DNA from 3 places in the Hymenobacter swuensis DY53 genome. Region 3 is predicted to be linked to each of the others. Evidence: riboswitches for the same ligand, from Rfam matches in the RefSeq annotation. Region 3 holds a riboswitch; each other region holds the start of a gene.
The links. Region 3 has a riboswitch for S-adenosylmethionine ahead of HSW_RS09390 (amino acid permease). Riboswitches for the same ligand answer to the same signal wherever they lie in the genome.

Region 1 (10,443 bases), 2.2 Mb from region 3:
GGCTTCGCGCTACTGGCTACCCCGCCGTTACGGGCACCGCCGCCGGCTCGTAGTTCAGGTTCGGCATCAACCAGCGCTCCAGCTCCGGCAGCGGCATGTGTTTGCGCGCGGCTATGTCCTCCACCTGGTCGCTGCCAATGCGGCCGAGGCCGAAGTAGCGGCTGTCGGGGTGGGCGTAGTAGAGGCCGCTCACGGAAGAGGCGGGGTACATGGCCAGGTTTTCGGTGAGGCGGATGCCGGTGGCGGTTTCGGCGTCGAGCAGGTTGAACAGGGTGATTTTCTCGGTGTGGTCGGGGCAGCCGGGGTAGCCGGGCGCGGGCCGCACGCCTTTGTACTTCTCCTGAATGAGGTCTTCATTCGAAAGGTTTTCGGCCGGGTCGTAGCCCCAGAACTCTTCCCGCACGCGCTGGTGCAGGCGCTCGGCAAAGGCCTCGGCAAGGCGGTCGGCCAGGGCCTTCATCAGGATGCTGCTGTAGTCATCGTGCTCAGCTTCAAACCGCTCCAGGTGCTTCTCGATACCGATACCGGCCGTTACGGCAAAGCCCCCGATGTAGTCTTGGCGGCCGGTTTCCAGCGGGGCCACGAAGTCGGAGAAAGCCAGGTTGGGCACACCCTCGGCCTTTTCGCTTTGCTGGCGCAGGGTGAAAAACTCAGTGGCAACTTCTTGGCGGGTATCGTCGGTGAACACCTGCACGGTGTCGTGGCCGACGGTGTTGGCGGGCCAGAAGCCGATGACAGCGCGGGCCGTGAGCAGCTTCTCGTCGATGATCTGCTTCAGCATCTTCTGCGCATCCTGGAAAAGCTGAGTGGCGGCCTCGCCCACATTCTCGTCGGTGAGGATGCGCGGGTAGCGGCCCTTCAGCTCCCAGGTCTGGAAGAACGGCGTCCAGTCGATGTAGGTGGCCAACTCTGCGAGGTCGTAGTCTTCCAGGGCCTTGGTACCCAGGAAGGTCGGCTTCACGATGGGCGTGGTTTTCCAGTCGGCTTTAAACCCGTTTTCGCGGGCGGCCTCGATGGTCAGGTAGTTCTTGTCGCGCTGGCGGCCGGCGTAGTCCTCACGGAGCTGGCGATACTCCTCGCGCACCGTGCGGGCATATTCCACATCGGCCGAGCCGAGCAGGGCGGCGGCTACACCCACCGAGCGGGACGCGTCGTTGACGTGCACAATGGGGCCGCTGTAGTTGGGCGCAATCTTCACGGCGGCGTGCAGGCGGGACGTGGTAGCACCGCCGATGAGCAGCGGAGTTTTCAGGGCGCGCTTTTCCATCTCCTGGGCCACGTACACCATCTCATCCAGGCTCGGCGTAATCAGGCCGCTGAGGCCGATAACGTCCACTTGCTGCTTCTGGGCTTCATCGAGGATGCGCTCCAGCGGCACCATCACGCCCAGGTCCACGATGTCGAAGTTGTTGCAGGCTAGTACCACGCCCACGATGTTCTTGCCGATGTCGTGCACGTCGCCTTTCACCGTGGCCAGCAGGATTTTACCGGCCGTCTGCCGGTCGCCGCTTTGCTTGTCGGCCAGCAGGTAAGGCTCCAGATACGCCACCGCCTTCTTCATTACGCGGGCCGACTTCACCACCTGGGGCAGGAACATCTTGCCGGCACCGAACAAGTCGCCGACCACGTTCATGCCGGCCATCAGCGGGCCTTCAATCACCTCCAGCGGGCGGCCTACCAGTTGCCGCACTTCCTCAGTATCCTGGTCGATGAATTCGGTAATGCCTTTCACCAGCGCGTGTTGCAAACGCTCCTTCACCGGCAAACTGCGCCAGGCGTCGGCCACCACTTCCACCTTGTCTTTCTGCTTCACCGTGTCGGCGAAGTCCACGAGGCGTTCGGTGGCATCGGCGCGGCGATTCAGCAGCACGTCTTCCACCAGCTCCAGCAGATCCTGGGGTACTTCATCATACACAGCCAGCTGGCTGGGGTTCACGATGCCCATGTCCAGGCCGGCGCGGATGGCGTGGTAGAGAAAGGCCGAGTGCATGGCCTCACGCACCACATCGTTGCCGCGGAACGAGAAGCTGATGTTCGAAACGCCGCCGCTGGTGAGGGCGCCGGGCAGGTTCTGCTTGATCCAGCGGACGGCCTCGATGAAGTCCAGCGCGTAGTTGCGGTGCTCCTCCATGCCGGTGCCCACCGTCAGGATGTTGGGGTCGAAGATGATGTCCTCGGCCGGGAAACCGACTTCGTTCACCAGGATATCGTAGCTGCGCTGGCAGATTTCGATGCGCTTCTCGTAGTTGTCGGCCTGGCCGTTTTCGTCAAAGGCCATGACCACCACGGCCGCGCCGTACTGGCGTACGGTGCGGGCCCGCTGCCGGAATACGTCCTCGCCCTCCTTCAACGAAATGGAGTTGACGATGCTCTTGCCCTGCACGCACTTGAGGCCGGCTTCCAGCACGCTCCACTTCGAGGAGTCAATCATGACGGGCACCCGCGAAATGTCGGGTTCCGAGGCAATCAGGTTCAGGAAGGTGGTCATGGCCTGCTCCGAGTCGAGCATGCCTTCGTCCATGTTCACGTCAATCACCTGGGCGCCGCCTTCTACCTGGTCGCGGGCCACTTGCAGGGCTTGCTCGTAGTTGCCGGTCCGGATGAGGCGGGCAAAGGCGCGGCTGCCGGTGACGTTGCACCGCTCGCCCACGTTCACGAACAGGCTGTCGGGGTACACGCCAAACGGTTCCAGACCGCTCAGACGAGTGGCTTTGGGTACCTTGGGCAGGGTGCGCGGCGCGTATTTCTCCGCCAGCCGGGCCAACTCACCGATGTGCTGGGGCGTGGTGCCACAACAGCCACCCACTACCGTCACGAGGCCGTCGGCCAAGTAGCCTTCCACCACGCCCGCAAATTCCTGGGCCGACTCATCGTAGCCGCCAAAGGCGTTGGGCAAACCGGCGTTGGGGTAGGCCGAAATGTGCACGTCGGCAATGCGGCTCAGCTCCTTGATGTACACCTTGAGCTGGTCGGCGCCGAGGGCACAGTTCAAACCCACACTCAGCAGCGGCAGGTGGCGGATGGAATTCCAGAAGGCCTCCACGGTCTGCCCGCTCAGGGTACGGCCCGAGGCGTCGGTAATCGTACCCGAAATCATGACCGGCACCACTTTGCCGCCTTCGTCGAAGAACTTCTGCACCGCGTACAAAGCGGCCTTGGCGTTGAGCGTGTCGAAGATGGTTTCGATGAGCAGCGCGTCGGAGCCGCCGTCCACGAGGCCGCGCACCTGCTCCAGGTAGGCGGTGGCCAGCTCATCGAAGGTCACGGCCCGGAAGCCGGGGCGGTTGACGTCGGGCGAGAGGCTGGCGGTGCGGTTGGTTGGCCCCACGGCCCCGGCCACGAAGCGCGGCTTGTCGGGCGTGAGGGCCGTAAAGGCATCCGCCGACTCCCGCGCTAGCCGCGCCGACTCGTAGTTCAACTCATATACCACGTGCTCCAGCGCGTAGTCGGCCTGGGCGATGGTGGTGCCGCTGAAGGTGTTGGTTTCCACCATGTCGGCCCCGGCCGCAAAGTACTCGTCGTGAATGCCCCGGATAATATCGGGCCGCGTGAGGCTGAGCAAATCGTTGTTGCCGCGCAGGGGATGCGAGTGATTGGCAAAGCGCGTACCCCGGAAATCTTCCTCCGTGAGCGTGTGGCGCTGAATCATGGTGCCCATGGCGCCGTCCAGAATCAGCACGCGCTGACGCAGGATGTCGTGAAGGGGAGACGCAGTAGGGGCGGAGGCGGTGAGGACGGTCGGCATATCGGCTCTTCTAAGGGGAATCAGCGGCAAAAAGTGCCTATCCAGAAAGAGCCGCGCCGGGAGCACGCCTGTTCTTATCTTCTTCCAGAGCCCGGAAAGGCCCTGAAACGGGAGTTAGCACCTTGTTTTATTTCAGGTTGCTAAGACGTCATCGGGCCCAATCCCTCGGTCTTTCTGGATAAGTAACACGGCGAAGATACAGCGGAATCGGCAAAAATCAATTCGGCCCGAACCGTCTGGCCTGCGTTGGTGCGCGGTGTTGCGGAAAAAAAATATATAGGTGCCGCCCGATAATTCGTTGTGGTAAAGCAGCCGCTTGGTTGAATTCCTTTTTCCTGCTTCTGAAGTTCTGCCGAATTTGCTTTCACCCGTAACTGTATCCCGCTATGCTACCAGCCCGCTACTTCCGAAACATGGCCTTTGGATGGCTACTGCTGCTCAGTGGCCTAAGTACCGCGCAGCCACGTACCAAGGGGGCAGGCCTGCGGGGGCAATACTACGAGGGCCAGAACTTCGGGAAGCTGGCCCTCAGTCGTATTGATCCGGGCATTGACTTCAACTGGACCATCGGGCCGACTGGCGACCATTTTGTGTCGCCGGGGCCGGGCGTACCGGGCGAGTGGTTCTCAGCGCGCTGGAAGGGTCACCTGTACGCCCCGGTAACGGGCGTGTACACGTTCCGGATGACGACGGACGACGGGATGCGGGTGTGGGTGGGCGGTCAGCGTATTCTGAATTCCTGGCAAAACCAAGCCGTCAGCAGCTACACGGCGCAGATTGCCCTCACGGCCGGGCGCTACTACCCCATCCGGGTAGACTATTACCAAGCCGGTCAGGATTCGCGCGCTTCACTGGCCTGGCAGCTACCGGCCACCATGGAGGAGCCGCAGCCGATTCCGGCGGCATATCTGTACGCCAGCCTGCCGGCTACGGCGGTGCCCATACCGGTAGCGGCCAGCAAACCCGAAGCTCAACCAGTCCGCCCGCAAACGGCGGGGCTACCGCCCGGCGTAACCAGTACGCCTCTTAAGCCGGCTGTAGTAGTGGGGCGGCGGCCGGTGGCTCCGGTTGCGCCCCGGCCCGTACGTCGTCCCCGCCGTACTCCGCCGCCGACAAATCCGGTGGCCCCGCCGGATACGGTGCCGCTGCCGGACTTATCGGCCCTGAGCAAAGGCGCGGCCGTAACGCTGCCTAACCTCTATTTCACCCAAAGCACCGCTGCGCTGCTGCCTTCCAGTCGTCCCACGCTCAACGCGCTGGCCCGTCGCCTGCGCGAGCAGCCGGCTATGCGGCTGGAAATAGCGGGCCACACCGATAATGTGGGCGAGGCGGCCCTGAACCTGCGCCTCTCCGAGCAGCGGGCCCGGGTGGTACGCCAGTACTTGGTGCAACAGGGCATCGACTCGGTGCGGCTGGCGGCGCGGGGCTACGGCGGCACCCGCCCGGTAGCCGACAACCGCGACCCACAGCAACGGCCCCGCAATCGTCGCGTGGAGGTGGTGGTACAGTAGCGGAAGGAAAAAGCGTAGGGTGAGTTGCGGTGTTGCAGGAAAAAGCGGGCTCCCTTCTATCTTGTAGCCCAATCTACCTGCCGCGTGACTTATTTCTATTGGAGCACCTTATTGCTGTGTGCTTCCGCCTGCCTTCCGACTACTGCCCAAACTCTGCCCGCGCACGGCTTGGCGGCTACGTATTATAACGGCGAAAACTTTGAGGAAGCCGTGGTGGAGCGCATCGATGCGCAGCTGGATTTCGAGTGGCACAGTCGGCCGCCGGCTACCGGTATCAGCAAAGAACATTTTTCGGTGTGCTGGACCGGCTTCCTGGAAGCACCGGCCACGGGCCTCTATATTCTGCACCTGACAGTGGATGATGGCGTGCGGGTGTGGATCGGCAACAGGCTGCTGCTGGAATCCTGGCGCAACCAGTACGTTACGGATGGGCAGGTGCGGGTGCGGCTGGAGGCAGGCAAAGTGTACGCGTTGCGAGTTGAGTATTACCAGAATGCGCTGGAATCGAGGCTAGTGCTGGGGTGGGAGCGGCCCGATGTGTCGATGGAAGACTTTTTCAGCGGCCGGCCCATCTTCGAACCCATTCCCACCCGCTACCTCTGGACGGCCTTGCCCGTACCTCCTTCCGAAGTTCGGGAGGCGGGTACGCCCGTGCCACCAGCAGCCTTGGCAGCAAGACCGTTGCCTGTGGCGAAACCGGCTGCGCTTGGTTCGGGCGGCCCCGGCTGGATAGTACCGAAAGCCCCGGCCCGGGCTGTTGTGCCCCCGGATACACTGCCAGTACGGCTGGACGGACTAGCCCAACTCACCAAGGGCCAGCGGCTCACCTTACCTAATCTGTACTTCACCCAAAGCACTGCCGATTTGCTGCCTTCCAGTCGTCCCACGCTCAACGCGCTGGCCCGCCGCCTGCGCGAGCAGCCGGCTATGCGGCTGGAAATAGCGGGCCACACCGATAATGTGGGCGAGGCGGCCCTGAACCTGCGCCTTTCCCGGCAGCGGGCCCGGGTGGTACGCCAGTACTTGGTGCAACAGGGCATCGACTCGGTGCGGCTGGCGGCGCGGGGCTATGGCGGCACCCGCCCAGTAGCCGACAACCGCGACCCACAGCAACGGCCCCGTAACCGCCGGGTAGAAGTGGTGCGGCAGTGAACCAGGAAGTAGATAAATGGGGAAATAAGCTGGCTGAAACATAAGTGTTGCTACATCGGTTAAAAGCAACTGTCCTGCAAAACGGCTTTGGTCCGGGGCAGGGTTTCTATCCACACGTAGTTTCTCATGAGCCAGATTCCCAACCTTTTCACGCCCGCTCAGGTAGGCGCACTTTCTTTGCCCAACCGTTTCGCCATGGCCCCCATGACGCGCAGCCGGGCTGATAACCCCGGCAACGTGCCCACCGACTCGACGGTGACCTATTACGTGCAGCGCGCCACGGCCGGCCTCATTATTACCGAAGGCTCACAGGTTTCGCCTCAGGGCGTGGGCTACATCAATACGCCCGGCATCTACTCCGAGGAGCAGGTGGCCGGCTGGAAAAAAGTAACCGACGCGGTACACGCGGCCGGTGGCCGGATTTACATCCAGCTCTGGCATGTAGGCCGGGTGTCGCACCCGTTCTTTCACAACGGCGAGCTGCCGGTTGGTCCGTCGGCCATTGCGCCGGCTGGGGCCCAGGCCTACACCGATAAGGGCATGGAGGATATTCCGGCCCCGCGCGCACTGGAGCTGGCCGAAATTCCGGGCGTGGTCGACCAGTTTCGGCAGGCGGCCCGCAATGCCAAGCTGGCCGGTTTCGACGGCGCTGAGATTCACGGGGCCAACGGCTACCTGCTCGACCAGTTCATTCAGGATGGCTCCAACCAGCGCACCGACGAGTACGGCGGCAGCCTGGAAAACCGTGCCCGTTTCGTGCTGGAAGTAGTGCAGGCCGTGGTAGATGAGCTGGGTGCTGACCGCGTGGGTATCCGTCTTTCGCCCCAAGGCAGCGCCAGCATTCAGGACTCGGACCGTGTGAAAACCTTCAGCTACCTCACCGAGCAGCTCAACCAGTTCAACTTGGCCTATCTGCACGTAATTGAGGCGCTGCCGGGTCACCCAATGGCGGCCCAGGCCGGTGTACCAGCCGTAGCGGCTCATTTGCGCAAAATATTCCGCAATACCTTCATCCTCAACGGCGGCTACACCCACGAAACGGCCGATAAGGCGCTGGCCAACAACGAGGCCGACCTGATTGCCTTCGGGGTGCCTTATATCGCCAACCCCGACCTGGTAGAGCGGTTCCGCACCGGCGCGGCCCTCAATGCCCCCGACCCCAGCACGTTCTACGTGCCCGGCGACCATGGCTACATCGACTATCCTTCGTTGCAGGACACGGCGGCCAACGTCAAGGAACCCGTTGATTATCAGAACAACTAAGGGCTGACTTTTTAGTAAGCGAACTGAACCCATTCCGGCAGTTGCCGGAATGGGTTTTTTTATGGTTTTATGATCGGTTACGGGCGAAAGTGTCGGCTTCCGGACCGGAATCTTCGTAAGCGAAGAACTCCACCATGCTTCTTTATTCTGATGGCTGCCAAAAAGACTCCTGCTGCTGCAGCAGCACCCAAGAAAGCTGCGGCCCCCGCCAAAACCGCCGCTACGCCCGCTGCCAAACAAGCGGCCAAAACCGCCACTACCGCGCCCAAACCCGTAAAGCGGCCCACGGCCAAAGACATGAAGCAGCACGCCCAGACGCTGCCCTACCCCGCCAAGCAGGCTGATATGAAGCTGCAGCCTGGCATGGACTTCAGCACCTACCGTGCCGCCGGCAAGCTTCAGGATAAAGTGGCCCTCGTCACCGGTTCTGATTCCGGCATCGGGCGGGCGGTGGCCGTGGCCTTTGCTATGGAAGGAGCCCATGTGGCTGTGCTCTTCAACGAAAACGTGGTGGACGCCGAGGAAACCAAGCGCCTCGTGGAAGCCCAGGGCCGGCGCTGCATTTTGCTGCAAAGCGACGTGCGCGACCCGGAGCAGTGTAAGCAGGCCGTGCGTCGCACCCGTTCCGAACTGGGTGGCCTCAACATCTTAGTGAATAACGCTGCCTTCCAGATGGCGCAGGAGAAGTTCGAGGACATCCCGGAGGAGCAGATCCGCCGCACCTTCGATACCAATATTCTGGGCTATATCTGGATGGCGCAGGCTGCCATTCCGCACCTCAAAAAGGACGACTGCATCATCAACACCGGCAGCATCGTGGGTCTGACGGGTATTCCGATTCTGATTGACTACGCTTGCACCAAATCGGCCATTCATGCCCTTACCAAGAGCTTGGCTACCCATTTGGGCGAGCGGGGCATCCGGGTGAACTGCGTGGTGCCCGGCCCGGTCTGGACGCCCAACATTCCCGGCACCATGCCCCGCGAGGAAATCGAGAAATTCGGCTACGAAGTGGCCCTGGCCCGCCCCGGCCAACCCGAGGAGCTGGCCCCCGCTTACGTGCTGCTGGCCTCCCAGGACGGCTCGTTTATGACCGGCTCACTGGTGCACGTAACCGGCGGCAAAATGAGCAGCGACCAGTAAATAAAATGAGGCTGTAGAGACGCGTATTCGCGTCTCGTCGTTGCTGATGTTGTTTGGTCGGCGCAGTTCCGGCCGTTCAACGACGCGACGCGAATACGCGTCTTTACGGCCTCATCCGTCGAAAACATAAGCTGCCGATCCGCACTTGTAGGTTGCCCCTCCACTCTTCCGATTACCTCAATGCCGCATTACCCCGAAGGTACCGTCCGGGCGCTGCTCCAGACCGAGCTGGTGACGTCCGCCACCCGTGCCGCCCTGGAAGCCCGCCTCAGCGCCTCCGCCGACTACGCGCCGCAGTTTTTCGACGCCGATACGTACCAGCTGCTGCGCGCCGTGGCCGCCCGTATTTTCCCTCAGCCTGACCGGGAAACGCCCATTGAGCTAGCCCCGGCCGTGGATAAGCGCTTGGCCGACGGTACCGCCGACGGCTGGCGCTACGACGCTATGCCGCCCGACCGGGAAGCCTACCGACTCGGCCTGGGCGGCATCAACCAGGCCGCCCAAGCGCAGTTTCAGCAGCCCTTCACGGCCCTGAGCGCCGAGCAGCAGGACCAGATTATAGGGCAGCTTGCCGCCGGCCAAGCTGCTGGTGAAAACTGGCAACAGGTACTCCAGGACCGGTTTTTCGAGGAGTTCCTGGCCGAGTTGACGGAGAACTACTACGCCCACCCGCTGGCTCAGGAAGAAATTGGCTACGTGGGCATGGCCGACGTGCCCGGCTGGCCCCACGTCACCCCCAACACCCTCGAACCCCGTGAGCCAGAAGAGGTGAAATAGTGAAGTGGTGCACTGGTGAGTCTGAAATCCTGATTACGCCATTTGCGCATTACCCACCTCACAAATTCACCATTTCACAAATTCACCGCACATGCCCGACGAAGAAGTACTCGAAGAAGGCGTGCTGAACCCGGTTCAGCCCGAAATACAGGACCCGTTGCTCCAGAGCTTGCTGGCCGATAACGCCACCCCGGCCACCGAGCCCACGGGCGAGGAGGCCCCCGTTCCGCTGCCCGACCCCACCGACGAGGTGGATTGCGTGGTGATTGGTACCGGCGCGGGCGGCGCACCCTTACTGGCCCGTTTGGCCATGGCCGGCCTGAAGGTGGTGGCCCTGGAAGCCGGCCCCCGCCGTGACCCTAAAACCGAGTACGCCACCGACGAAAAAGCCCAGAACTTCCTGTTCTGGAACGATGAGCGCCTCTCCGCCGGTCAGAACCCGGTGGCTTTCGGCAAAAACAATTCCGGCACCGGCGTGGGCGGCTCTACGCTGCACTACACGGCCTACACGCCCCGCGCCCACCGCGGCGACCTGAAGCTGTTCACCGACTTCGGCCAGGGTGTTGACTGGCCCTTCGGAATTGAGGAACTGGAGCCCTACTACGAGGAAATTGAGCACTTCCTGGGTATTTCGGGGCCCACACCGTACCCTTGGGACCCTACGCGCCGCAAGGGCTACCCGCTAGCCCCGCTACCTCTGAACGGCGCGGCTTTGCTCATGCAACGCGCCTGCGCCCAACTGGGCATCGAAACCTCGCCGGCGGCCAACGCGGCCCTGTCGGCGCGCTACTACCAGGAGGGCATTGGCTGGCGCGAGGCCTGCACCAACCGCGGCTTCTGCCAGGCCGGCTG
Region 2 (10,443 bases), 2.3 Mb from region 3:
CTGCCAGCCGGAACCGGCCCTGGGCATCTGTTACAGTGCCGGCGCTGCGGGCGGGTACAGCCACCGTGGCGAAGGGTACCGGTTTCCCCGTTTTGCGGTCGAGCACCGTACCGCTGAGGGCAAGAGCTGTCCCGGTTTTGACAGGCGGGCGAAGGGCCGCGTTCTGCTGCCCCAGCTTAGCCGACGGCATATCTGCGAAGGAAACTGGAGTTGCTGGCTGCAGTACAGCCACTGTTGACGTGGCCGCATGAGGCGGCTGGATGGATTTCAAATATAAAAGTCCATCAATGGCCTCACTCCAGAGGCCGGAAATTGGCAGAAATTCGAAAGCGTATGTGGTCAGGCGGCGGCCCGGCGCATCGTGCTTCAGGCTGACGAAACTGTACTCTTGCCCCTGGGCCAGCAGATTGGCTTCCAACGTGCCCGGGGCAGGCAGCGGGACAGTCTGGTGCCTGCCCCAGTAACCGAAGCCATGGGCGCCGCTACCGGCCAGTGTACTGAGTACGTATACCGCGTCCTCACCCAAAGCCGCTTTCACGATCTGGCCCATCGGTTTGAACTGCTTCAGTTCAGCGTTTTCCAGACTACTCACCTTGCCCGACAAATGCCCGATGGCACCCCAACACAGTACCTTTTCCTGAGGGTGCTGGCGCAGATACCACAGCAGGTTGTCGGCCATCTGCGCGTCGCGGGCATTGCTGTCAGCAGCTTTAAAGTCGGCGGAATCCTTAGCGGCGGGGTCGTTGGTAGTGTAATCGTGCGCCAGCGCCTGTACGCTGCGTATATGCTGTAGCCAGAACGCGGCCCGCTCCCGCCGTTTGGCATCGGGGCCAGCCCCTATCCTTTCCAGTATCTTACGGACTTTACCCAGCTGCATGTTAAACAGCACAATCTGATGAGAAGGCGGAAATATGTTTTGTTCCCCCATCATACTCAGGCATTCGTCCAGATAATCGTAGGCAATGCCATCTGCTCCTTTTTCAGGCTTCAGGAAGTTTTCCAGCTCCTCCAGCATCTCATCATTACCCCACCCAATCTGCGAGTCAAAACCGGCTACACGCAGCCCATTCTTTCCCAGCAGCGGCAGCAGGGCCTGAAACTCCTCCGTTTCCGTCCAGACCGGATATACCGAAGCCATAGTAGCAGTCGAGGCCGGCGCGCCCGTCTGAACTTCGCGCTCGGCGCGGTCCAGTGCGTAGAAGCCGCTTTCAAACGCCACAGTAGTAAAACCCATCCGCTCCTGCAGAAATCGTATCAGCCTGATTTTCGCCTGCGTAACCGTCCCGACGCCATGCGTCGGCTCGCCGAGCATTACCACCCGCGCACCGCCAATTTCCTGGCGGAGGAAGTCCAAATCTGAGAAATTGGTATCAGCCGGATCAATCGTACGCACTGCATGCACAGGCAGAGCTTGGGTAGTAGTAGCCGGGGCAGACTGAGCCAGCGTGCGGACGGAGCTGCTGAGCAAAAGCAGTATGCTGAGCAGCGCCAATTGGCGGATAGGCACGAACATGCGAATAAGATAAAGAGAAGAGATAGACCGGCTGGCAAGCTATAACCTTTTGCGGCATTCTGGCCCTGTCACAGGAGTAGCCCCCACTTCTTTCCACCAGGATTTATGGTACAAAAAATCGCCCTGCCGCAAATGCAACAGGGCGATTCTTGTGAAAGATCGGGCAGCTTGACGCCGCTTATTCTTTTTCCAGGCGCAGTTCAGCACCAGCGTCGCTCTTTAGCGTGAGCTTATCATCAGTGAGCGTTACTACAGTAAACGTGTTGCTTTGGGCAGCACCGTCGGGCGTCATCGTAATGGTTTTGCCGGCCTGGTTGAAGTCGTATTTACCATTTACCGCGCCAGCGGGCGAAGTCATGTTGTACTGGCCGTTGGCAAAGAAGGTAATCCGCTCGTCTTCCTGAGCATCGGTTTGCTTTACTTTGTCGCCGGTGGCACTTAGCTCTTTATCGGTTTTCCACACTTTGCTGGTAGCACCATACAGCATATTTACACCTTCTACTTTGCCTTCTTTGCTACCGCAGGAAGCAGCAGTGAAGAGCACCAATAAGACAAGCAGGCTGGCCAGAAGGCGGAAAGGGGAGGTCAGGGTTTTCATGGGGGAGAAAGAAGTAAGGTGAAGAAAGTAGCAGGGTAAGGCACAACCCATTTTCAGGGCCATTACAGCGCCTCTTACGGGGTCAGCCAATAAGATGTTCGCTGCTTTCAAACCTCAACCGTACAGAATCGATGGGTTGTACAACCAATTGCTTACCACGGCGTAAGACACCCTGACGCCCCCGCCCTGCTGCAGTCCGTCACTTCTTTCCCCTCTTTTCCTCTTAACGCATCTACATCTTATGGGACTGTTCGATTTTCTCTCCAACGAAGGCGAAAAAAAACCGGTTGAACCCGCCGCAAAACCGGCTGCCGGTGGTGCCACGGATTTCTTCGGCAACGCTGATAAAACAGCCGCCGCCGGTGAAACCTACACGGTAGTAAGCGGTGATTCCCTTTCCAAAATTGCTCGCAACCATTACGGCGACGGCTCCAAATGGCACCAGATTTACGAAGCCAACAAAGCCATTATCGGCTCTGACCCCGACAAAATTGAGGTAGGCCAGGTACTTACGCTACCCAAAGCTGTAAGCTAGATCAACTTCTTGGTAATATTCAAAAAGGCAGCCTTACAAAGGCGGCCTTTTTGCTGTTTATATAAGGTTGAAGACAGTAGTTTTTAGTCGCCTGATACACGAGTAAGTAAGGGCTGATAACCCGCCTGTTTACTTTCTACTTCGCAGCAAACGGGCCACTACAAGTACAACGCACCTGACAATTGTTTCTCTATCAATCCTATACAATCAACAGTTCGCCCGGCTAACAAAGGGCCAGCCGGGAATAAATATTTTTCATGCAGCTTGCATATCTCAAAAATACGCTGCTACCTTTGCAACACCAACCCGGTACTCCTTCGTTAGCGACGAGGAAGTTTTCATAGGATTTATACAGAAGTGGCGAGAGAATAGGCTCCCTGACCCACTGGCAACCTTCGACCGCGCGAAAGGTGCCAATTCCTACCCGACCAGCCATTTGGCGGCGGGGCATATAACCCAGGAGTACCATGCACAACGCCCCCACTTTCGCCCAGTTCGTCCCCACCGCTCCGGCTACCTTCGGGTCTGCCGCTTCGCCGTGGGGTTTCCGCGTTTCCCCAGTTGCCGCTCTGGCCACCTACCGAATGCGAATGCGTGGCTGTTGCAGCGCGTGTTGTTGCTGTTGCTAGCCTGAGTCCGGCTACGCAGCCTCCCCTCCTCCTTTTTTTATCCCGGCTCTGACCGGTGGTGCCGACTTCCGGCACCCGGCAGCCCCACCGCATTCTAACCGCCTTGCATCCAGCATTTTTCGGTGGTTTTGATGTGATTCCTGCCTCACTCAGGCAGGCTTTTTCCAGCGGTTTGCGCTCCTTCTTCCGATATCCCAACGCCTTCTAAATCAGCCTCATCATGTCCACGCAGAACTTCCACTTCGAGACGCTCCAACTCCACGCCGGCCAGCAGCCTGACCCCATAACCGGCTCCCGCGCCGTGCCGATTCATCAGACCACCAGCTACGTGTTCAAGAACGCCGAGCACGGCGCTAACCTGTTTGCCCTGAAGGAGTTCGGCAATATCTACACCCGCCTAATGAACCCTACCACCGACGTATTTGAGCAGCGCGTGGCGGCCCTGGAAGGCGGCGTAGCGGCTTTAGCGGTATCGTCGGGGCAGGCGGCCCAGTTCATTGCCCTCAACAACATCCTGCAGGCCGGCGACAACTTCGTGAGCACCACGCACCTGTACGGCGGCACCTATAACCAGTTCAAGGTGGCCTTCAAGCGCCTGGGCATTGAGGTGCGCTTTGCCGACGGGGACCAGCCCTCCAAGTTTGAAGCCCTGATCGACGAGAAGACTAAGGCCATCTACCTAGAAACCATTGGTAATCCCAGCTTCAGCATTCCGGATTTCGAGGCCATTGCCGCCATTGCCAACAAGCACGACTTGCCGCTTATCGTGGATAATACCTTCGGGGCGGGTGGCTACCTGTTCCGGCCCCTGGAGCACGGCGCCAGCATCGTGGTGGAATCGGCTACGAAGTGGATTGGAGGCCACGGCACCAGCGTGGGCGGCGTGATTGTGGACGGCGGCACCTACGACTTCGGCAACGGCAAGTTCCCGCAGTTCACGGAGCCATCCGACGGCTACCATGGGCTGATTTTCAACGATGTGTTCGGCAAGAACGGCCCGTTCGGCAACATTGCCTTCATCATCCGGGCCCGGGTAGAAGGCTTGCGGGACTTCGGTCCTTCGCAGAGCCCGTTCAACTCCTTCCTGCTGCTGCAGGGCCTCGAAACACTGAGCCTGCGGGTAGAGCGTACCGTGGAAAATGCGTTGCGGGTGGCTACCTGGCTGGAGCAGCATCCGCAGGTGGAAGCTGTCAACTACCCCGGCCTGCCCAGCAGCCCCTACCACAAGCTGGCCCAGAAATATCTGAAGCGCGGCTACGGCGGCGTGCTCACCTTCGCCATCAAAGGCAGCAAGGAAACCGCCACCCAATTCATCGACAACCTGAAACTCGTGAGCCACTTGGCCAACGTGGGCGACGCCAAGACGCTCATTATCCAGCCCTCGGCTACTACCCACCAGCAGCTTTCCGATGAAGAGCAGCGCGCGGCCGGCGTACTGCCCACGCTGCTGCGTCTGTCGGTAGGTATTGAGCACTTTGACGATATCCGCGCCGATTTGCAGCAGGCTTTCGATGCGGTGCGCAACGCCGCCACGCCCAATACTGCCGAAGGCACCCTACTGCCCGAACCCGAAACTGAACACGCTGCACCGCTGGAAGTGTAAAACTTGAGAGGGGTTATCGTCCGGCCGCAGGTGAGAGAGCGGCCAGGCTAGCACCTTCCAGCATGTGGCGGCGGGCGTACGCCGGAGCTTTTCGTGAGAGAGGAAGCCCCGGAATCAAGTCGCCCGCACCTTTTTCTGAGAGTTGAATTATGAGTGATGAATGATGAATTGGCAGCCCAACCCATCCACGCAAAGCCCCATTTCATCATTCATCACTCAACTCTCCTAATTCATCACTCATAATTCTCCCCCAATGCCTTCCGCAGAATCCCATGTGTTTCGTTTGCCCCGGCCGCTGCGGCTGGAAAACGGAGCCGTGTTGCCTCGGGTAGAGGTGACGTACCACACTTACGGCCGCCTCAACTCCTCCCGCGACAATGTGGTGTGGGTGTGCCATGCCCTCACTGCCAACTCCGACGTGCTAGACTGGTGGCCCGGGCTGGTAGGGTCAGGCTGTCACTTCGATCCACAGGACTGGTTTATTGTATGTGCCAATGTGCTTGGCTCCTGCTACGGCACTACCGGCCCGCTTACGCCTGATCCGGCAACGGGTGAGGCCACTTTTCAGCATTTCCCGTTGGTAACCATCCGGGATATGGTGGCGGTGCATGAGGCCCTACGGGAACATCTGGCTCTGGGCCGGGTGCATACGCTGCTCGGCGGGTCCCTGGGCGGACAGCAGGCCGTGGAATGGGCTGTGCAGCGGCCGGAACTATTTGACAATCTGGTACTGCTAGCTACCAGCGCCCGGCACTCGGCGTGGGGCATTGCCTTCAATGAAGCGCAGCGGCTGGCCATCTTCGCCGATGCTACTTACCACGAAGCCACGCCGGCTGGCGGGGCGGCCGGCTTACGGGCGGCCCGGGCGGTGGCTTTGCTCAGCTACCGCAGCCACGATGCCTACGGCCAGACCCAAACCGATGTCGACGACGAAAAGCTCGACGATTTCCTGGCCAGCTCCTACCAGCGGTATCAAGGTGATAAGCTGGTAGCCCGCTTCAATGCCTATAGCTACGTAACTCTGTCGCGGGCTATGGATACGCACCACGTTGGTCGGGGGCGGGGCGGCGTGCAGGCGGCCCTGGGCCGCATTCGGGCCCGCACGCTGGTGCTCGGCATTACCTCTGACGTGCTGTTTCCGCCTTCGGAGCAACAGTTGCTGGCCCGCTACATCCGGGGGGCTATGTACGCCGAAATGGATTCCCGGTACGGCCACGATGGGTTTCTGATTGAAACCGCCCAAATCACCCACTTCCTCGAACGATTCTACGTCCAGACGTATGTCCACTAACACTGCCACTGCTCCTGTATCTACCGTTTCCGTTTCGGCGGCCCAGCCGTGGCGCGTGGGCCTGATCGGCTTCGGCTGCGTGGGTCAGGGCTTGTACGATATTCTGCAACAACGCCCCGAGGCAGGTTTCACCATCGGCCGCATTGTCGTAAAAACGCCGGGCAAAGTGCGAAGCCTGCCCGCAGAGCGGTTTGAGTTCGATGCCGATTCGTTGCTAGCCGACGACTCGCTGGATGTGCTGGTAGAGGTAATTGACGACGCGGATACTGCTTTCCGGCTGGTAAGCGAGGCTCTGCGCCGGGGCCGCCGGGTTGTCACGGCCAACAAAGCCATGCTGGCTCGCCATCTGCCCGCGTTGGTACAGCTCCAGCGTGAAGGCCGGGGCACATTGCTGTACGAAGCGGCCGTGTGCGGCAGCATTCCAGTTATCCGCACCCTTGATGCCTATTTCGGGGCCGAGCCACTACGCCGCCTCACGGGCATCCTGAACGGCTCCTCCAACTACGTGCTGACCCGGATGGGCGAAGAAGGCTCCGACTATGCGCCGGCTCTGGTGGAAGCCCAGCAGCAGGGCTTCGCCGAAACCGACCCGTCACTGGATATGGGTGCCTTTGACCCGCGCTCCAAAGCTGTGCTGCTGGCCGCTCACGCCTATGGCGCTTTCCTCGACCCCGAGCAGGTGCTGAACCTGGGCATTGAGGGCATCAGCGCGGTGGATATTGCTTTTGCTGCCAGTCAGGGCCAGAAAATTAAGGTGGTGGCCGGCCTCCAGCGCCTGCCCGACGGCCGCGTGACGGTGCTGGTGACCCCACAGCTGGTGGGCCCCGAGTCGCCGCTGTACACCGTGGACCACGAGTTCAACGGCGTGGTGATTGAGGCCGATTTCGCCGGCGAGCAGTTTTTGCGGGGCCGCGGGGCCGGCGGGCACCCTACCGGCTCGGCCGTACTGGCCGATCTGGCCGCGCTGCGTCAGGGTTTCGCCTACCAGTATCCTAAAGTTGCCGAAGCGCCGGAATACGCCTCCGACCTGGAAGTGGAAATTTACCTGCGCACCGATGAGGACCGCATCATTGATCTACTCGATTTCAGTGAGATTTCCGAGGAAGCCGATGAAGATGAGTACGTAGTGGGCTACGTGGCCTTGGCCAACCTCATTCGGCACCGTGACACGCTGCGTAAATACGGCGCGTTTATCGTGCGCACCGGCCGCCTTCGCCCCGTCAGCACCGACGAGCTGGTGGCCGAGGTTTCGGCTTAGCGCCTGAAGGGCTGCGCCGCTAACCTACCCTGCCCGCAACTCTTGCCCCTAACCTATGCAAAAGCCCTTGATGTCGCTCCGACGTCAGGGGCTTTTGCATGGGTCAACCAGTCTGTAGTGTAAAGAATTTACTTCGCGTAGCGCCAAACGATGTCAGCTCAATAACACCAAACAATACGCGAAGCAAAGACTCCCCACTACTCTGGCGGCGCGGCGGCACCTGTAGCCTCCGGAGCAACCGGGGCCGGCTGCCGCACCGAATCAGGGGCAGCTTTCAGCAGATTAGGTTGCCAGACCAGAGCCGGCGCAGGCGGAAGCTGTACCATAGGGCGACGGGGCAGTAGTAAAGCCGTAGTCTGCGCTTCGCGGCGGGGATTGAGGGCTGCCGCCAGCAGAGGTCCGGGCGCGCCAGTCCCTAGCAACGGCCGTAGGAAGTCGCGCACGGCGAAGAAAGCGGAGTCGATGTACGTGGGCTCGAAGGAGTACGGGACGTGGCCCGCTCCACGCAACCGGCGCAGTACATTAGGCACGCCCACGGCATTAGCGCGCACGCGCAATGCTCCGCTGCCGTACACCAGCTGGGCCGGCAATTGCGCCCCAATGGTACCTTTGGCGTAGGGTACCAGTCCGTCGCGGGTGCCGTGCACGCTGCACAGGGGCGGGTCGCCGGCTTCCAGCCAGTTGGCCCGGGCCAGGGCACCGCACAAGTTTACCACTCCACGCGGGCGGCTGCTGTAGCCCGCGTTGCCGCCGTTACCTTCCAGACCGCCCAGCGCGGCAATATCAAGGTAGGCGGGTACTTCCGAGGGTTTATTGAGGTAGCCGGTTTGCAAAGCCATGAATCCACCGGCCGACGAGCCGCCCACAAATACGTACTGCGGATGTACCCGAAACCGCTTGGCCGTAGCAGCATCGTGACGGAAAAAGCGCACAGCCGCCCGCATATCCTGGGTGGCCCGAATAGCCGCCCGCCCAATGCCCACGGTATCAAACGGAAAGAAGTAGAGGCGGTAATCGATAGTGGCCGTGACGTAGCCGAGGCGGGCCAGGCGGGTGCAGAGAGCTGTCATGACAGCATCGTCGCGGGTGCCGGTGAGGAAGCCGCCTTCGTGGGCCAGCACCACCAGCGGCCGGCGACGTACCGTGTCGCCCACCGGTTCGTACACATCCATGTACAGCGTCTGGGGCAGGCCTAGCATGGTCGTGACGTGGGCAAATTCCACGTCGTGGCGTACCTGCACCTGCCGGAAAACCGGCCGGTGGTAGCGGCCCCGGGTAGTATCAACCGGGGCTTTCTGCGCCCAGGTGGTCAGGGGCAGTAGACAAAGCGCCAGCAGTACCAGCAGGTAATATTTCATCCGTAACAGCCCCTCCAGATCAGGCCGGTACAAAGATACTGCGTTGCTACCCAGCGGCGGAAACTTTGTCGCCGACTCTAGTCAAATACCACCCGGCGCGAAGCCAGCCCTTCGGTGCGCAACAGATAGGTACCAGCAGGCAGGTTTTCGCGTAGCACCAGCAGTTCCGGCTGCTCCCACCGGAGGCGGCGCACTATGCGGCCGGTAACATCCAGCAGCTCGGCCGGCTGCCGCCGAAACAGCTGCGCGGCGGGCCACTGCACCCGGATGGCGTCGGTAGCCGGCACCGGGAATACCTGCGGAGCCGTGGCAGCACTGGCTTTTACCGCCGTAACCGTCGCCGGCTGCCGCAGCAACGGCCGCAGAAAGTCGCGCACGAAACGCGTGGTAGTATCCAGATACGCCGCGGCCGTGGCACTGCTGCCGTTGTAGGGCACATGGCCGGCCCCTTTAAAGGTGTACAACGGATTGACTACTCCTACTGCCGTGGCCCGTACTTTCAGCACAGCGCTGCCGTACACCTTCTGGGGAGGAAGGCCGCTTCCCACGGTACCAGCACCGTAGGGTACCACCGCATCGGCAGTACCATGCAGGCTCACGAAGGGCACATTACCGGCCTCAATCCACCACGGACGGCCCAAAGCCCCGCACAGATTGATAACGCCCTGCACGTTGCTGGCGTAGCCGGGGTTGCCGCTGCTACCTTCCAGTCCACCCAGGGCGGCCAGCCCGAGGTAGGCGGGCACTTCCGAATCCTTGTCCAGATATCCGGTTTGCAGAGCCATGAAGGCCCCCGCCGACGAGCCGCCAGCGTAAATAAAGCCCGGATGAATACGGTACGCTCTAGTGGTAGCCGCGTCCCGACGAAAGAAGCGCACGGCCGCGCGCATATCCTGCGTAGCCCGGATAGCAGCCCGGCCGATATTCACAGTATCGAAAGGCAGAAACAGCAAGCGGTAGTCGATGCTGGCCGTGACGTAGCCCATGCGCGCAAAGCGGGTACAGAGCTCCACTATTTCGGCGTCACTCCTGTTCCCCGACACAAATCCGCCGCCGTGCGCAAACACCAGCAGCGGCCGACGACGTACCGTATCACCAACGGGCTGGTACACATCCAGCCGCAGATTCTGATTGTTGCCCAGGAAGTCGGTAGCCGCGCCGTACGTTACATCCTGCGTGCGGGTAACCGTGGCGAAGATGGGGCGGTAGTAACGGCCGCCGGTGGTATCAATCCGGGTTTGAGCGGCTCCCGTTCCCGGGTTCCATAGCCAGAGGAGTACGAGGGCAAGGAGAAGTTTTTTCATCTGACGGGACAATTTGACTTAGACAATATTAAATATAATTCTTTCAGAAAATAATTTACTTTTTCTGCTCTTGCAGTCAAGTCAGGAAGCAATACGCGACGCGGTTGAGTAGGTTTACGCACTAAGCTGCTACGTTTTATGCCTACCACTCCTCCTCCACTCCAACCCGGCGACCAGGTTGCCATTGTGTGTCCTGCCCGCAAAGCCTCGCACGAGGAACTCGCGGCGGCCGTAGCCACCCTCGAAAGCTGGAACCTGCGCGTGGTGCTGGGCACCAGTACTAACGTAGCGCATCATCAGTTCGGGGGAGACGACGAAGTGCGCCGCCAGGACTTCCAGCAACAGCTTGACAAC
Region 3 (10,443 bases):
CTGGCAGCAGGTGCAGTGGTTCACCAAGTTCCCGAAGGCCCGCCTGATGCAGTGGGTGCGGCTGGAAGAACGATTCCGGCGCACTATCCGGCAGAATGAGCGCACCGACGACTTCGATTTCAACTACCGCACCCGCTACAACGCCGCCCTGTTTCTGCCGCTTACCAAGCGGGGTTTTGAGCCCGGCGGCTGGCAGTTTCTGCTCAACAACGAGGTGATGATGAATTTCGGCAAGGAAATTCGGCTGAATTATTTCGACCAGAACCGGCTGTTTGCCGGCGTGGTGTACCCGCTCAACAAGCACGCGCAGCTCCATGCCGGCTACATGCACCTGTTTCAGCAATTACCGGCCGGCAGCACCTACCGGAACCAGCATACCATCCGGGTTTTCTACTTCCACAACTTCGATTTGCGCCCCACGGCCCCGGCCGTGCCGGTGCCAAACCCAGCACCCTGATTCTCATGGCCGATACCCCCAAACTTTCCGAAGTAGAGCACGTCAAGCAGGCCAGCAACTACCTGCGCGGCACCCTGGCCGAAAGCCTCGTGAACCCGCTCACCGGCGCCCTCTACCCCGACGATACCCACCTGATCAAGTTCCACGGCTCCTACCAGCAAACCGACCGGGACCTGGACTCGGAGCGCAAGCGCCAGAAGCTGGAACCGCTGTACTCGCTCATGATTCGGGTGCGGGTGCCGGGCGGCATTGCCTCGCCGGCCCAGTGGCGGCGCATGGATAAGCTGGCCGATGAGTACGGCAACCACACGCTTAAGCTCACCACCCGCCAGGCCTTTCAGCTGCACGGCGTGCTCAAGCGCGACCTGAAAAAAACCATCCAGGGCTTCAACGAGGCTTTGCTCGACAGCATTGCGGGCTGCGGCGATGTGAACCGCAACGTGATGTGTAACCCCAACCCGCACGAAAGCCCCCTGCACGCGGCCGTGTACGAGGTGTCGAAGCAGATCAGCGCCCACCTCACGCCCCGTACCTCGGCCTACTGGGATTTGTGGCTAAACGGGGAACCGCAGTTCACCAGCGTCCCCAACGAGGGCGAGGAGGACGCCGAGCCCATTTACGGCAAAACCTACCTGCCCCGCAAGTTCAAAATTGCCCTGGCCATCCCGCCTTACAACGACACCGACATCTTCGCCAACGACCTGGGCCTGATTGCCATTGAGGAGCGGGGCCAGCTGGTGGGCTTCAACGTGGCCGTGGGCGGCGGCATGGGCATGACCTTCGGCATGCCCGACACCTACCCCCGCCTTGCCGACATCATCGGCTTCGTGCCCGCCGAGAAAGTGGTAGATGCCTGCGAGAAAATCGTGACGATTCAGCGCGACTGGGGCAACCGCGAAAACCGCAAGTTCTCCCGCCTCAAATACACCCTCGACCGGGTGGGCCTCGATGTATTCCGAGCCGAGCTGGACGCGCGCCTGGGCTACCCGCTGGAGCCCGCCCGCCCCTACCAGTTCCGCAGCTCCGGCGACGCCTACGGCTGGTCGCTCCAGTCCGATGGCCGGGCCCACCTCACGCTGTTCGTGGAAGGCGGCCGCATCCTCGACCGGGACGGCTACGCGCTCAAAACCGCTTTGCGCGAAATTGCCGCCTTCCACACCGGCGACTTCCGCCTCACCGGCAACCAGAACCTCATCGTCGCCAACATTGCCCCCGAGCACCGGCTGAGCGTGCAGGCGGTGTTGCAGCAGCACGGCGTGGCCATCGAGGCCGGCAAGGAATACACGGCCCTGCGGCGCGGGGCGCTGGCCTGCGTAGCCCTGCCCACCTGCACGCTGGCCTTCGCGGAGGCCGAGCGGTATCTTCCGGAATTATTGGATAGATTGGACCGGGTGATTCGCCAACAGGGTCTGGCTCAGGACGATATTCTGCTGCGGATGACGGGCTGCCCCAACGGCTGCGCCCGCCCCTACCTCGGCGAAATCGGGCTGGTGGGCCGGGCCGTGGGCCGCTACAACCTGTACCTCGGTGCCGCTTTCAACGGGGAGCGGATGAACAAGCTCTACAAGGAAATGCTGGATGAAGACGGCATCGTGCGGGAGCTCACGCCCCTGCTCGCCGACTACGCCCAGAACCGCCAGCCCCAGGAGCGGTTTGGTGATTTCATCATCCGCCAGGGCTACGTGCAGTCCACCGAAAGCGGCCTGACGTTTCACGAGTAACCGATAGAACGAACAACATTAGCACGTCATTCCGAGCAGCGCGAGGAATCTCGCGTGCTGACGTTGTAGCAACTAATTCTAACGACAGGATTACCATTGCGCGCGAGATTCCTCGACTTCGCTCTGCCTTCGCTCGGAATGACGTTCTGTTAGTGCTGTTCTGCCTTCCCTTCCATCTGACCCCAACCATCACCAACCACCATGTCCCTTTCCACCAACGCCCTAACCCAGACCGAGCCGCCGCCGGCGGTGCCCGATGGCAACCGGCTGTTTCCAGTATTTCTGAAACTGGAACAGCTGCACGTGCTACTGGTGGGCGGCGGGGCTGTGGGCCATGAAAAGCTCTCGGCCATGCTGGCTAACAGCCCCAACGCTGCCGTAACGGTGGTGGCCACCTGGTTTGGGGCCGAGTTGCGGGCCCTGGCGGCTCGCCACCCCGCCGTGCAGCTGCGCGAACAGCCCTACGACCTCACCCACCTCGTCGGCCACGACCTGGTGATTGTGGCCACCGACGACAAAGCCCTCAACCTGCAGATCAAGGCTGACGCCACGCGCCAGCGCCTGCTCTGCAACGTGGCCGACACGCCCGCTGCCTGCGACTTCTACCTGGGCTCCATTGTGCAGAAGGGCGACCTGAAAATCGCCATCAGCACCAACGGCAAGTCGCCCACCATTGCCAAACGCCTGCGCGAAATGCTCACTCACACCCTTCCCGACGAGCTGCACGACGTGCTCCAACGCATGTCGCAGATTCGGGAGAAGGTAGGCGGCGACTTCGCCCTCAAGGTAAAATCCCTGAACGCCGTCACGGCCGAGCTGACCGGCGGCCCGGCCTACGAATCACCCGCCGCGGCTCGGTGGCGCAAAATTGCTACCGGGGCGCTGCTGGCCTTTGCGGCTATGCTGGTGTTCAATATTCTGAGCTACTACTTCACCTGGCCGCAGGTGTGGGGCGCAGCCACCCACGCCGAAACCTTCTGGCTGTTCGTGGCTATCGGCTTCGGCGCGCAGCTCATTGACGGGCTGCTGGGCATGGGCTACGGCGTGGTCACAGCCATTAGTCTGATGAGCCTGAACATTGCGCCCGCCGCCGTGAGTGCCAGCATCCACACCGCCGAAATGTTTGCCAGCGGGGCCTCCGGCTACCACCATTACCGCTTCGGCAACGTGAACAAGCGCCTGTTCAAGGCCCTCCTGATTCCGGGCGTGCTGGGGGCCATTGCGGGTGCGTATCTGCTGTCGAAATTCGGGGAAACGTATGCCGGCTACGTGAAGCCGTTGCTGGCGGCTTATCTGCTCCTCTTAGGTATTCGCATCATCAGCAAGGCGTTCAGCAAGCCTGGCCCGCGCAAGAAGCACAAGAAGCTGGGGCTACTGGCCGCGGCCGGCGGCTTCCTCGATTCGTTCGGTGGGGGCGGCTGGGGGCCGCTCGTGACCAGCACACTCATTGCCGGGGGCCGCACGCCGCAGTACGTTATCGGCTCGGTGAGCGTCACGGAGTTTTTCGTCACGTTTGCCAGCGCCGTCACGTTCTTCGCCACCCTAGGCATCTCGCACTGGCAGATTATCCTGGGTCTGATTCTGGGCGGAGTAGCGGCCTCCCCGCTGGCCGCCCGCCTCGCCGGCCGACTGCCCGTGCGCTGGATGTTTGTGGGCGTGGGCCTGATGGTCATCGTCTGGAGCCTCTGGGCACTGCGGAAGCTGTTCATGTAACTATCCTGCTTACTTCGTTGACACAAAAGAGACCTGCTACATATGTATGTGGCAGGTCTCTTTTGTGTCAACGAAGATGATACTTACGCAGCTTGTTGCGCCGCATTATTCTGCCCCAGTTTGCTGTGCTTGCGGCCGTAGCCGAAGTAGATGGCCAGGCCGATAGCCAGCCACACCGCCAGCCGCAACCACGTTTCCCAAGGCAGCGCCAGCATCATCACCACGCAGGTCAGGATGCCGAGGATGGGTACCAGCGGCACGAAAGGCGTACGAAAACCGCGCGGCGCATCCGGCTCCCGCTTGCGCATGATCAGGATGCCCACGCACACCATCACGAAGGCCAGCAGTGTGCCGATGCTTGTCATCTCACCTACCACCGAAATCGGCACGAAGCCGGCAAACAGCGCAATGAACAGCCCCAGCAGCAGATTCGACTGCAGCGGCGTGCGGAACCGCTCGTGAATGCGCGCAAAAACCGGGGGCAGCAGGCCGTCTTTTGCCATGCTGAAAAACACCCGGCTCTGGCCCAGCAAGTCCACCAGAATCACGGAAGTGTAGCCGATGATGATGGCCAGAATTACGGCCGACGACAGCCAGGCGTAGGGCGTTTTCTCGATGGCAATAGCCACCGGCGCGGCGCTGTTCTTGAACTCGGTGTAGTTGGCCAAGCCGGTCATCACGTGCCCGAAGAGCACGAACAGAATAGTGCAGATAACGAGCGAGCCAATGATGCCAATGGGCATGTTACGCTGCGGATTCTTGGTTTCCTGGGCCATGGTGGCCACAATGTCGAAGCCGATGAACACGAAGAACACCACGCCCGCCCCGCGCAGAATCCCGCTCCAGCCGAACTCGCCAAAGGTGCCGGTGTTCTGCGGAATGTAGGGTTGGTAATTGGCCGGGTCGATGTACTGCCAGCCTAACGCAATGAACACTAGCACCACCGACACCTTCAGTGTAACCACCAGCGCGTTAAACCACGCCGAACCCGACGTACCGCGAATGATAATCAGGGTGATGGCCAACACGATCAACATAGCTGGAATGTTGACGAAGCCGTGCACAATACTGCCGTCGGCCAGCGTAGCTGTTTCAAACGGCGACATCACCAGCTGCGGCGGCACAATGATGCCGTATTTGCTCAGGAATTTGAGCAGGTACTGCGACCAGCTGATGGCCACGGTGGCCGCGCCCACCGAGTATTCGAGCACCAAATCCCAGCCGATAATCCAGGCAAACAGTTCGCCCATGGTAGCGTAGGCATAGGTGTAGGCCGAGCCGGCCACGGGCACCATGGAGGCAAACTCGGCGTAGCACAGCGCCGAAAAAGCGCAGCCCACTGCCGCCACCACAAACGAGAGCGTCACGGCCGGACCGGCGTTGTTGGCGGCGGCAATACCGGTGAGCGAGAACAAGCCTGCTCCGATAATCACGCCGATGCCGATGGTGATGAGGTTGAAGCCGTTCAGACTTCGTTTAAGCGTTCCGGCGCCGGTTTCGGCCGCCTCCTGCCGCAGCAGTTCCAGTGATTTTCTGAGCATAATTAGGTGCGTCGGACATCGGCCCGACAGGTCGTAAAAGAAGAGGGAAGCAAACGGATAAAGCGGCCCGAATCTGCCGGAGCCACCACGGCCCCGGATGGCAGAAAACCAGCAACGGAACCAACTTCAGCGCAGCAGTATCGGGAAACGGCGGGCACCAACTGGCGCGCGCACTTTGGACTAGGGGTTAGCTACAACAACGCGGGCTACAACAGGCTGCGGCCATGCCCGAGGGGCGCAAAGCGGCGGCAGAAACGGCAACACGGGCTGATAAGCAGGGCAGAAAGCGCACGGCAACTTGTTTTTATATGGTCAGGAATTGGCACCGTTCCGCAGCTTGCGGGTGGTTGCCGACGCGTCATCGAGCCTGTCTCTCAGCGCCTCTGTATAAAAACAATCCTTTGGCTAGAAAGAATTGATGGGGCAAAGGTAAAGCCAGATTGCTGCCCCCGCAACCAGGAAGCAACTGGTGGTACGCTGGCCTCACCCAATAATACACCTCTCCACACCGTCAAAAATCCCGCGACGCGGCCTGGAAACGAAGGTTTAATCAAAAAATTTAAATTTTCACGAAGGCCAGTTTTGGCCCAGTTATGTCAAAACTGGCACCGGAGTTGTAATTACCCTTGTAGCAGCCCGCTTGCCAGTTCAGGCAACGGCGCACTGCTTTCACCGATACAACTTCCTCCGCATAGCCTCATGAAAAAGCTCCTCATCCTTCTCGCTGCCTTCTCCCTTTCCGCCGCTGCTGCCTCGGCCCAGACGACGCCCGTTAAAGCCGCCCACGGCCAGCACATGAAAGGAGGTAAGATGCACGGCGACAAAGCCCCCAAAACGCCTGAGCAGCGCGCCGACCACGCTGCTCAGGCCCTCACCAAGCAGCTTGGCCTCTCAGCTGCCCAAACGGCCCAGGTTCGCCAGCTCCACCTCGACCGGGCCCGCCAGATGCAGGCCCACAAGGCGCAGGCCGGAACCTCCACTGGCACCGACAAAAAGCAGCATCACGAGGCCATGAAGGCTGAAAAAGCACAGTACGAAGCCCAGCTCAAACAAATCCTGAGCGCTGACCAATATGCTAAGTACGCGCAGCTGCAGGCAGATAAAATGGCCAAGCACAAAGCTCACCGGCAAGGCATGAAGCCGGGTGCAAAACAAGGTAAAAGCTAACTCTCTCTCCCATCGTGCAAAAAGCCCCGGCGTTTCCGTCGGGGCTTTTTTGGTTGTAGCAACGTGATGCTTCGTGTCGTATAATTGAATGGTTGAACCTTTGCTGGCTAAATACCATTCGCAAACCTTGATGCTAAGAGCCGTGCTTCTACGGTTTTTCCGACAAGAGATTCTCCTCGGCAAACCACCGCAGCCGGTAGCACATGATGGCTGTTTCGCCGAGCTGCGCCAGCAGCCGATAGTTGGCCACGGCCCCCACTGCTGCCCCAATCACCGGCACCAGTTGGGCCAGCTTAGCCAGGTCGATATAGTCGCGGTACTCCTGCTGGAAGGTGCGCCAGTCGAAGGTTTCGGCCGTGACGGTTTGCTGCGTTTCGGGCCATGCTGCTAGCTGTTGGTAGGTTTCGCGGCGGGTGTGCTGGCTGCTGAAGGCCAGCTGAAAGATGTGCAGCAGGTAGAGCCGCTCGGGAAAACTGCGTACGTCGTGGCCATAGAGGGCCGCAATATCGAATAGCAGCTTGAGCTTGATGCCCAGCAGCAGCGGAAAATCGGCGAGGCCCAGCAGGAAGCCGCCGGCTCCGGTCACACCACCTTCCAGGGCCGCCGTGTTACGGTACGCCCGGATACGGGCCCGCACCCGCTCTTCCCGCTCCTGCAGCGTGCCTTCCAACACCGGCCGCTGGGTAGTGTGCGTGGAGCCGAAGAGCACGCCCTGCACCATTTTCTGAATGGCCGCAGTAATGGCGACGTGCACTTTTTCCGGCAACAGCGCATTCAGCCGCGCCTGCACCCGGCGCGTAACGCGGTTCAGCAGCGTGGGCTTCTGCTGCATCTGCCGCTGCCAGGCGCGTAGTTCAGTCAGGGCTTGCTGGTCGGTCGGTAGAGACATGGCGGTGTACAGGTTGGATCTGAAACGAAATGTAGCGGTAGCAGCCACGAAGCGAAAAGTACCACCATTCCCACCCGGAACCAGAACTTAGTGTATCGGGTATCCTCCAATGAGCCGTGTCGCTTTTCCAACTGATAATACTTCCGATAATACTTATTCCGACCAACACTGGCCGGAACAAATTCGCGCTGATGATTCCACCAGAAATACCCACGAACCGCGTGATACAACAGCAACAGCGCTACTGGTTCGATGGCAATTCCGTGGCTTTTTATCATCAACCAAATGCTCAACCCCAACCAAGCCACCGAAAAATAGATGTTCCGATACCGTGTGCCCGGTGAGAATGTCAGCATGGCTAACCTTACCGTAAATCCTGCCAGGAACAACCCCATTGCTTCCTGAGCGCCGGGTGTAAGCGTCGAGGATTTAGCCAGCAGCCTGACCGGAACTGCCGGCCAAGCCACAAGCGAGGCGTAGGCACCCAGTATCAGCCACTCATGCCAGCGCAGCGGCTGCGCTATCAACCCGCTTCTTGTATCTGAGAGAATCGTTCAGGGCTTTTTACAGCATATATCCGCTCAATCATTTCCACCACTTTTAGGCCCTCCAGCGCATTAGTGGTGGCCTGGCCGCGCTGGCGGAGAGTATCCACTACGTTGTCGATAACGTGGACGTGGTTGGCGGCCGAGCCCTGGTAAGGGCCATACTGGTTGGCGGGGTTGGTGGGCGCAAGTTCGGGCATGGTGTAGTCGCGCAGGTGGCAGTAGTCTACTTTGTCCATGTACTGACCACCGAGGCGCAGACTGCCGTGCTCAGCCACCACCGTGAGGGAGCTTTCCAGGTTTCGGTCCCAGACGGCGGTGCTGTATTGCAGGGTACCAGAGCCACCGCGTACCAGATCAAACGTGATAAGGCCGCTGTCCTCGAATTCGGTGAGGCCGGCGTGGTTGAAGTTGCGGAAGCGGGCCGCGAGGTTGGTGATGTCGCCGAACACCCAGAACAGCAAATCCACGAAATGGCTGAACTGCGTGAACAGCGTGCCGCCGTCGAGGGCCTGGGTGCCGTGCCAGCTGCCGGGCGTATAGTACCGCTCGTCGCGGTTCCAGAAGCAGTTGAGCTGCACTATGTGTACCTGCCCGAGGCGGCCTTCGTCCATCACCTGCTTCAGCCAGGCAGCCGGCGGCGAATAGCGGTTCTGCATCACCCCAAACACCAGCCGGCCGGTTTGCCGGGCTACTTCTACCACCGCTTGGGCATCGGTGGTGCGCAAGGCCATGGGTTTTTCGATGACAACGTGTAAACCCGCCCGCAAGCCCTGTTGAGCCTGGGACGCGTGCAGGCCGTTGGGCGTGGCCACCGTCAGCACCTCGGCGGCGGGGCCGTGGGCGAGGTAGTCATGGAGGGAAGCATAAAACGGCACGCCCGGAAACTCCTGGGCCAACTCGGCGGCCAGCTCCGGCCGCGCGTCCACCAAGGCCGCTAAATGCGCCTCCGGGTGCCGGGCCACCAGCGCGGCGTGGCGGCGGCCGATGTGGCCCACACCGCAGATAACAAAACGAACCGGAGAAACAGCAGCAGAAACGGGCACTGGACACGAGTTGGATAATACAGCCCGCAAACTGCGAAAAAACGGTCGGTTCTGCGAAAAGTGGGGGTAAGTCGTCATCCGCAGCAGCGCGAAGGACCTACTGACAGCAAAACGATAAGCATGCTAGCAACTTGTTCAACCATAGTAAGGTCCTTCACACTGCTCAGACTGACAGGTCGACCTTTCACTCGAACTGGTAGCCGTATCTTTGGTGTCTCTATGTCCCTTACCACTATTGCCGGCTTCGAAATAGACCTTGTGCGCAAACGCATGCGCAGCCTGCGCCTAACGGTATACGCCGGCGGGCGAATTCGGGTAGCTGTGCCCTTGCACACGTCGGTGGCGGCAGTGGAGCAGTTTATAACCGCCCGCCGCGCCTGGATTGAGAAACACCAGCAGCAGTTTTCCACCCGGGAACCCCGGCCCAGCCTGCACTATACCTCCGGCGAGCAATACCCGTACCAGGGCCGCGCTTACGAACTGGTAGTGGAAACCGGCCGCGCCCACGTGACACTGGACGAAACCGCTGGCCAGCTCCGCCTACGCGTGCCCGCCGACAGCAGCGCAGCACAGCGGGAAGCGGTATTAGTGGCCTTTTATCGACAGCAGCTGAAGCAGCTGGTGCCGGAATTACTCCTAAAATGGGAACCGGTAGTGGGCCGGCCGGCCGCCAGCTGGGGCGTGAAGCAGATGCGCACCCGTTGGGGCACCTGTAACATCGGGGCGCGGCGCATCTGGCTGAACCTGGAGCTAATGAAACGCCCGCTACTTTGTCTGGAATACGTGGTGGTACACGAGCTGACGCACCTGCATGAGCGGCTGCACAACGCCCGTTTCTGGGGCCTTATGGACCAATTCATGCCCGACTGGCGCACGCACAAGGCCGAGCTGAACCGCGTGCATCTGGCTCCCGGCACCCCATCGGATGCCGACTGAAAACGGTCATTCCGAGCGGAATGAGGAATCCGGGACAACCGTTAGGCGACTCCCCAGATTCCTCGCTCCGCTCGGAATGACAAACAATGCCAGCAATTAGAGTATTCGCTTCAGCTCGGTGAAGTTGGTGTTGCTGACGTTGCGGTTGGTGCAGCCCAGCTGCTGCGCGCTTTTCTGGATGCTGCTGATACGGGAGCCGGGGTTGGGGTGGGTACTCAGGAACTCCGGCGTACCGCCGCTGCCCTGCTTTTCGGCCTTGATGAAGAAGCCCGCCGCCCCGTCGCAGGCGTAGTAGCGGGTGCCGTTGAGGTAAATGGTGGAATACTTATCGGCCTCTACCTCATAGGCACGGCTGAACTTGAGCTGCCCCAGGCCGGCGGCAATCTGCACCAGCTGGCCCGAGGAGCGGTTGCCCAACAGCAGCCCTA

Region 1: another riboswitch for S-adenosylmethionine. It lies ahead of metH (methionine synthase); the one in region 3 lies ahead of HSW_RS09390 (amino acid permease).
Region 2: another riboswitch for S-adenosylmethionine. It lies ahead of HSW_RS19320 (O-acetylhomoserine aminocarboxypropyltransferase/cysteine synthase family protein); the one in region 3 lies ahead of HSW_RS09390 (amino acid permease).

What each region holds. Positions count from the first base shown of each region.
Region 1 is NZ_CP007145.1:4,561,255-4,571,697, reverse strand. Features, by position in the region: gene metH (methionine synthase) at 17-3,745, opposite strand; SAM riboswitch class I at 3,817-3,930, opposite strand; gene HSW_RS20915 (OmpA family protein) at 4,159-5,256, shown strand; gene HSW_RS20910 (OmpA family protein) at 5,341-6,408, shown strand; gene HSW_RS20905 (alkene reductase) at 6,535-7,671, shown strand; gene HSW_RS20900 (SDR family oxidoreductase) at 7,822-8,814, shown strand; gene HSW_RS20895 (gluconate 2-dehydrogenase subunit 3 family protein) at 8,995-9,591, shown strand; gene HSW_RS20890 (GMC family oxidoreductase) at 9,683-10,443, shown strand, end outside.
Region 2 is NZ_CP007145.1:4,166,387-4,176,829, forward strand. Features, by position in the region: gene HSW_RS19305 (erythromycin esterase family protein) at 1-1,513, opposite strand, end outside; gene HSW_RS19310 (lipocalin family protein) at 1,692-2,111, opposite strand; gene HSW_RS19315 (LysM peptidoglycan-binding domain-containing protein) at 2,353-2,646, shown strand; SAM riboswitch class I at 2,991-3,104, shown strand; gene HSW_RS19320 (O-acetylhomoserine aminocarboxypropyltransferase/cysteine synthase family protein) at 3,496-4,878, shown strand; gene metX (homoserine O-acetyltransferase MetX) at 5,132-6,169, shown strand; gene HSW_RS19330 (homoserine dehydrogenase) at 6,159-7,427, shown strand; gene HSW_RS23125 (alpha/beta hydrolase) at 7,625-8,785, opposite strand; gene HSW_RS23130 (alpha/beta hydrolase) at 8,863-10,089, opposite strand; gene HSW_RS19345 (S66 peptidase family protein) at 10,228-10,443, shown strand, end outside.
Region 3 is NZ_CP007145.1:1,860,056-1,870,498, reverse strand. Features, by position in the region: gene HSW_RS09405 (DUF2490 domain-containing protein) at 1-457, shown strand, start outside; gene HSW_RS09400 (NADPH-dependent assimilatory sulfite reductase hemoprotein subunit) at 463-2,178, shown strand; gene HSW_RS25080 (TSUP family transporter) at 2,380-3,891, shown strand; gene HSW_RS09390 (amino acid permease) at 3,975-5,432, opposite strand; SAM riboswitch class I at 5,734-5,826, opposite strand; gene HSW_RS09385 (guided entry of tail-anchored proteins factor 1) at 6,132-6,599, shown strand; gene HSW_RS09380 (EcsC family protein) at 6,748-7,488, opposite strand; gene HSW_RS09375 (Gfo/Idh/MocA family protein) at 8,012-9,079, opposite strand; gene HSW_RS09370 (M48 family metallopeptidase) at 9,299-10,015, shown strand; gene HSW_RS09365 (M48 family metalloprotease) at 10,112-10,443, opposite strand, start outside.